2 regions of the Leclercia sp. S52 genome follow, and region 2 is predicted to be linked to the other one. Evidence: predicted binding sites of a transcription regulator. Region 2 holds the regulator's gene; the other holds the start of a gene.
The links. The regulator sigma-54, encoded in region 2, starts transcription at its own class of promoters, with help from an activator protein. The targets are predictions, from matches to a motif close to GTTGGCACANNTTTCGCTNT.
Positions count from the first base shown of each region.

Region 1 (3,478 bases), 1.9 Mb from region 2:
GTTAGGCACGGTACGTAAAATACCGAACAGCGAGCCGACGAGGAAGGCAATAATCCAGGCCGTGATCGACAGTGCGACCGTGACCTGAAAACCGCTCCACAGCCAGCCAAGATAGGTGGTGTTGCCGAACGGGGCTTGCTGCAGAAAAATGCCCCAGTTCCAGTCGATTGACATAATAAACTCCAGAAAAAAAAGGGTAGCAGCGCTACCCTCGAAGATTGGTGAGAAGCTTTAATGTTCGCGCTGAGTGGGGAACGACCACTCAACGTTTAGTCTGTCCGCGCTTCCCGACAATCGAGAGGGCAGGAGGTCCCGCCCCTTAATGGTTCTAATTAGTTAAGTGCCTTGTCATTCGGTTCTTTGAACAGCGCCTTCATGTCGTCAGACAGCTCAAAGTTCATGTTCAGATTTTTTGGTGGGATTGGGTTCTTGAACCACTTATCGAACCATTTCTCCGCGTCGCCGGAGGTCTGAACCTGAGCGATGGTGTCATCGACCAGTTTCTTAAATTCCGCGTCGTCTTTACGCATCATGCAGCCGTAGGCCTCTTTGGACTGCGCAGTGCCGACGATTTCCCAGTTGTCCGGTTTCTTCGCCTTCGCGCGCTCACCAGCCAGCAGGGCATCATCCATCATAAAGGCTACCGCGCGGCCGCTCTCCAGGGTACGGAAGGAGTCACCGTGGTCTTTGGCGCTGATGATGCGCATGTCCATTTTCTTCTCTTCGTTCAGCTTGTGCAGCAGCACTTCAGAGGTGGTACCGGAGGTCACGACTACCGCTTTGCCTTTCAGGTCGTCGAAGTCTTTAATCTCGCCGCCTTTTTTGGTCAGCAGACGGGTACCGACCACGAAGATGGTGTCGGAGAAGGCAGCCTGTTTCTGACGCTCAAGGTTGTTGGTGGTGGAACCACACTCAAAATCGAAGGTGCCGTTTTGCAGCAGCGGGATACGGTTTTGTGAAGTGATTGGGATCAGCTTCACTTCCAGATCCGGTTTGTTCAGTTTTTTCTTCACCGCGTCAACGATGGCGTTGGAGTAAGCCTGAGAGTAACCCACGACTTTTTGCGTGTTGTCGTAGTATGAGAACGGAACAGAGGATTCACGGTGGCCGACCACAATCACGCCGTTTTTAGCGATCTTTTCCAGGGTGCCACCCGCTGCCGGGGCAGCATCTTCGGCGTGCACGACGCCTGCAGACAATCCCATTACCAGCATTGCTGTGGCCAGTTTACGTAATTGCATATCCAACTCCTTTTTTATCAGCGTCAGGTGCGCATTGATATTCGGTGTGATGTTGTTATAGCTCGCGCGATACGAGTGCAGTGTTATACGTGTTTGTTAACATTTAGTTTGGCTTAATGTAAAGATTTTGCTGCGTTATTGTTTATTTTTGCGAAGCGCGCCGCACCATTCAGAGGCATAAATCTGCCGTTGCACCGTTTCGGTGCTACCGGTGAACAATGCTGGTGCGACCCGGTTGCACGTTAAGCCAAATCGCGTTTACATGAATAAACAAAGCAATAGACGTGCCAGAAATGGGAAGCGGAGGAGAAATTGCCCGGCGGCGCGTTGCTTGCCGGGCCTACGTATGTAGGCCGGGTAAGGCGAAGCCGCCACCCGGCAACAGAGGGGGAATGTTACTTACGACGCTGACGAAGGCTCATCAGCACGGCGCCAAAGCCGAACAGCAGGGTCAGGATCCACAGCGGCCAGTTGCCGGTACGGGCGTAAGGCGTCAGCCCGCTGGTCGGGGTGACTTTTGCGGTCAGCACGTCGCGGGTGAACTGCGGCAGCATGGCCTGAATTTCGCCCTGCGGGCCAATCACGGCGGTGATGCCATTGTTAGTGCTGCGCAGCAGTGGACGCGCCAGCTCCAGGGAGCGCATGCGCGCCATCTGGAAGTGCTGCCATGGGCCGATCGACTTACCGAACCAGGCATCGTTGGAGATGGTCAGCAGATAGTCGGTATTCGGGCGGAAATTATCCCGCACCTGCTCACCGAGGATGATCTCGTAGCAAATGGCGGCGGTCAGCAGGAAGCCGTGGGCGCTCAGCTGAGGCTGAACGTAGGAGCCCCGGCTAAAGGACGACATTGGCAAATCGAAGAACGGTGCCAGCGGACGCAGAATCGACTCCAGCGGCACAAACTCACCGAACGGCACCAGGTGATTTTTGTTGTAGCGGTTGGTCGACTCATAGCTGTACGGATTGTCTTTCCCGAGCATAATGATGGTGTTGTAAGTGTCGTAACGGTTCTGCTTGTTCAGACGCGCATCCACTATCCCGGTGATCAGGGTAGTGTCACGGGCACGGAGCAGGTCGTCCATCATGCCAAGAAAACGCTGCTGGTTAATCTCCAGATCGGGGATCGCCGACTCCGGCCAGATAATCAGCTGGGATTTACCCATCTCTTTCTGGGTGGCATCCAGATAAATTTTCAGGGTGTTGATCAGCTGACCTTCATCCCATTTTAACGACTGAGGAATATTCCCCTGCACCATCGACACCTGGGTGGCGCGTTCCGGCTCAAGGGTAAACCACTGGATATAACGCAGCGGGAAAGGCAGGGCAAAGAGGATCAGCGCCGCCACCAGCGGACGCCAGTTACGCTGCACCAGCGCCAGCACCAGCAGGCCGCTCACTACCATCAGCAGGAAGTTGATCGCCTCGACGCCCATCACCGGCGCCAGTCCTTTCAGCGGGCCGTCGATCTGGCTGTAGCCAAACTGCAGCCAGGGGAAGCCGGTCAGCACCCAGCCGCGCAGGAATTCGCTGCACTGCCAGACCACCGGAGCGGCAATCGCCACCCGCAGCCAGCTGGTTTTCGGCCACAGGCGCGACAAAATACCGGCAAACAGACCGGTATAGAGCGAGAGGTAGGCCGCCAGCAGCACCACGAGGAAGACATTTACCGGACCCGGCATGCCGCCAAACTGCGCGATACTGACGTAAACCCAGTTAATACCGGAACCAAACAGGCCCAGCCCCCAGAAATAGCCAATTGCCGCCGCCTGAACAGGGCGTCGGTTAAGCGTCAGCCCCTGCAGTCCCATCAGGGAGAGGAGGGCCGCAGGCCAGAAGTCATAAGGGGAAAAAGCCAGCGTACCGCTGGCTCCGAGGATCAGCGCCAGCAGCAGACGTATGCGCTGGCGTTCAAGCAGTGGGGCAAATGCCATTTAAATCAATCATCCAGTGTGGGTTGCGGAGCGTCGTCCGGCATTCTTACATGAACCTGAATAATACGTCGACTGTCGGCCATTGCGACCTTGAACTGGTAACCGTCTATTTCTACGGTCTCACCGCGTGCCGGAAGATGTCCAAAGGCCTGCATCACCAGCCCGCCGATGGTATCCACCTCTTCATCGCTGAAGTGGGTGCCAAAGGTGTCATTGAAATCTTCGATTGGCGCCAGCGCACGCACGGTCCAGGTGTGGCGGCTCAGCTGACGGAAGTCGATATCCTCTTCTTCGTCATACTCA
Region 1 covers NZ_CP152474.1:1,304,039-1,307,516, forward strand. The annotation lists partial or broken gene AAHB66_RS06135 (amino acid ABC transporter permease) at 1-174, opposite strand, end outside; gene AAHB66_RS06140 (amino acid ABC transporter substrate-binding protein) at 333-1,241, opposite strand; gene lnt (apolipoprotein N-acyltransferase) at 1,637-3,175, opposite strand; gene corC (CNNM family magnesium/cobalt transport protein CorC) at 3,181-3,478, opposite strand, start outside.
Region 1: the regulator sigma-54 is predicted to act here: its motif matches at 1,514-1,533, upstream of AAHB66_RS06140 (amino acid ABC transporter substrate-binding protein).

Region 2 (3,478 bases):
TGTTTTGGTCTGATCGGCTGGCACCAGCAGGGCAAACAGCAGATCGACAGGCTGGTTATCAATGGCATCAAAGGCGATAGGTGTTTCCAGCTGAACAAACACGCCTACAGCGCGCAGAGTATCCTCTTCAAGTTTGCCATGGGGAATGGCGATGCCGTTGCCGATGCCGGTACTGCCCATTTTTTCGCGGGTCAGGATCGCTTCAAATACCACTTGCGGCGGCAGGCTCAGCTGTTTTGCGGCCAGTTCACTGATGATTTCCAGGGCACGTTTTTTGCTCTGGCAGTGGACGGCACTGCGAGTACATTCCTGATTAAGGACACTGCTCAGTTGTAGAGTTGAATCGTTATTCATCATAATTTCACCTAAGCGCTAACTGTACAAAGGGCCCGTTGTGTTTCACAACAGGCCATCCTGCACCCGTTAACTGCCCGGACAATTAGTGTTGTTTCAGTTTATCTTTATGTTTGTTTAGCTGTCGTGCCAGCTTGTCAATCAAGCCGTCGATAGCCGCGTACATGTCTTGTCCTTCCGCACTGGCATGGATTTCGCCTCCGTTAACATGCAGGGTCGCATCCGAGATATGAGTCACTTTTTCCACTTTTAACACAATGTAGACCTGATTGATCCTCTCGAAATACTGCTCCAGCTTGGCGAACTTCGTATTCACAAACTCGCGCAGGGCCTCAGTGATCTCGACGTTGTGTCCAGTGATGTTGAGCTGCATAGTGTCTTCCTTATCGGTTGTGTCAGACCAGTTGTTTACGCTGGTTTGACGGCGGAATGGATAAAGACTCTCGATACTTCGCAACAGTACGGCGTGCCACCATGATACCTTGATCGGACAGCATGGTGGTTAACTTACTGTCGCTCAGTGGTTTCGCGGGGTTTTCCGCGGCGATCAATTTTTTCACCAGCGCCCGGATGGCTGTCGACGAGGCTTCGCCGCCGCCTTCGGTGTTGACATGGCTGGAGAAAAAATACTTAAGCTCAAAAATACCGCGCGGACTGTGCAGATACTTCTGCGTCGTCACGCGGGAAATCGTCGATTCATGCATCTCGACGGCCTGAGCGATATCCGCCAGCACCATCGGTTTCATAAACTCTTCACCCTGTTCAAAAAACGCCTGCTGCTGCTCCACGATGCAGCGGCTGACGCGCAGCAACGTATCATTGCGGCTCTCGAGGCTTTTGATCAGCCAGCGCGCCTCCTGCAGATTGCTGCGGATAAACTGGTTATCCGAGTCGTTGCGCGAGCTGGTACACATCGAAGCGTACTGCTGATTAATTTGCAGCCGCGGGATGCTGTCGGAGTTGAGTTCCACGGTCCACAGGCCGTTATGTTTGCGTACCAGCACGTCGGGAATGACGTACTCGGGCTCGCTGGTCTGGATTGACTGCCCCGGACGCGGATCCAGCGACTGGATCAGATTAACCGCTTCTTTCAGGATCTCTTCTTTCAGGCGCGTCACGCGCATCAACGAGCGGAAGTCGTGGTTGGCCAGCAGATCCAGATGTTCGCTGACAATCAGGCGAGCCTCTTCAAGCCACGGCGTCTCTTTGACGAACTGCGAAAGCTGGATCAGCAGGCAGTCACGTAAATCCCGTGCCGCGACGCCGACCGGATCAAAACGCTGGACGCGCTTCAGAACCGCTTCGACCTCTTCAAGGTCGATCTCATCGTCACCGATACTTTCCAGAATCTCGTCCAGCGACACGGTCAAATAGCCGGTCTCATCAACGGCATCGACGATGGAGGTGGCAATGGCGCGATCGGTATCGGAAAACGGCGTCAGCTCCACCTGCCACATCAGGTAATCCTGCAGCGACTGGGTGGTTTCGCCCTGATACACCGGCAATTCATCATCCTGGTAGTCTGCGCGCGTGCCGGACGGTGTGCCCGCGGTGTAGATCTCATCCCAACTGGCATCAAGAGGAAGCTCGTCAGGCATCTCTTTTTGCTCCAGCGCGTCAACGCTGTCGAGCGTTTCGTTGTCCTGGGTTTGCTGAGTTTCTACCTCGTCGTGAAGATCGGTTTGCTCAAGCAGGGGATTACTGTCCAGCGCTTGCTGCAGCTCCTGCTGAAGTTCCAGCGTCGACAGCTGCAACAGACGGATGGCCTGTTGTAACTGCGGCGTCATTGCCAGCTGTTGGCTGAGCCTTAATTGCAAACCTTGCTTCATGTTCAGAGCATTTTTCTCCGTTTACGCGAGACTGAACTTCTACCCTATCAGAGTCTGAAGTCTTCCCCAAGATACACGCGCTTAACATGCTCGTCTTCGAGGATCTGCTGCGGTGTGCCGTGAGCAATCAGATGGCCCTGGCTGACGATGTAAGCACGCTCACAGACCGCCAGCGTCTCACGCACGTTATGGTCGGTGATAAGCACTCCCAGACCGCTGTCGCGCAGATGCTCAATAATTCGTTTGATATCAATAACCGAAATCGGGTCAACGCCCGCAAAGGGTTCATCGAGCAGAATGAATTTCGGGTTTGCCGCCAGCGCACGGGCAATTTCCACACGGCGGCGTTCACCACCGGAGAGCGCCTGGCCCAGGCTGTCTCGCAGATGTTCGATGTGGAACTCTTCCATCAGCTCGTTGGCGCGATCCTGACGCTGCTCGGAGGTCAAATCATCACGGATCTGCAGCACCGCCATCAGGTTGTCGAAGACGCTGAGACGGCGGAAAATCGAGGCTTCCTGCGGCAGATAACCGATGCCGCGACGTGCACGCGCGTGAAGGGGCAGCAGGCTGATATCTTCATCATCAATGATGATGTTACCCGCATCGCGCGGCACAATGCCGACCACCATATAAAAGGTGGTGGTTTTACCCGCACCGTTAGGACCCAACAGGCCGACAATTTCGCCGGAGTTGACGGTCAAACTGACATCTTCCACTACGCGACGGCCCTTGTAGGCTTTGGCGAGATTCTTTGCAGTTAATGTTGCCATAACGAATTAGTTACTCTTTTTCTGTGCCGGGGCCTGAGTGTTATTTTTGTCCTGCAGCTGCGATGGCACCAGGACGGTCGTCACGCGTTTGCCTTTTTCACTGAAGGCCTGCATTTTTTGCTCTTTCACCAGATAGGTGATCTTGTCGCCCTTGATGTTGCTGTCGAGCTGCTCCAGGAAGGCATTGCCGGTCAGCACCACGAAGTCTTTCGCCAGCTCGTAGTGCATCTGGGAGGCACGGCCTTTCACCGGCTTGCCGTTGTCCTGCATCTGGTAGAAGGTGGCCGGGTTGCCGTAGCCATCGATAATCTCTTTACCGTCTTCCCCGCCAGGTCGCGTCACCACCACCTTATCGGCGTTGATTTTGATGGTGCCCTGGGTCACGACAACATTGCCGGTAAAGGTCACCACGTTGCCCTGCATATCGAGCGATTGCGTATCGGATTCGATATGAATCGGCTGCTCGGTATCACCCGTCACAGCAAGCGCAGGCAGGCTGACGGCCAGCATCGCGCTGGCAAT
Region 2 covers NZ_CP152474.1:4,361,973-4,365,450, reverse strand. The annotation lists gene ptsN (PTS IIA-like nitrogen regulatory protein PtsN) at 1-357, opposite strand, end outside; gene hpf (ribosome hibernation promoting factor) at 440-727, opposite strand; gene rpoN (RNA polymerase factor sigma-54) at 750-2,183, opposite strand; gene lptB (LPS export ABC transporter ATP-binding protein) at 2,231-2,956, opposite strand; gene lptA (lipopolysaccharide ABC transporter substrate-binding protein LptA) at 2,963-3,478, opposite strand, start outside.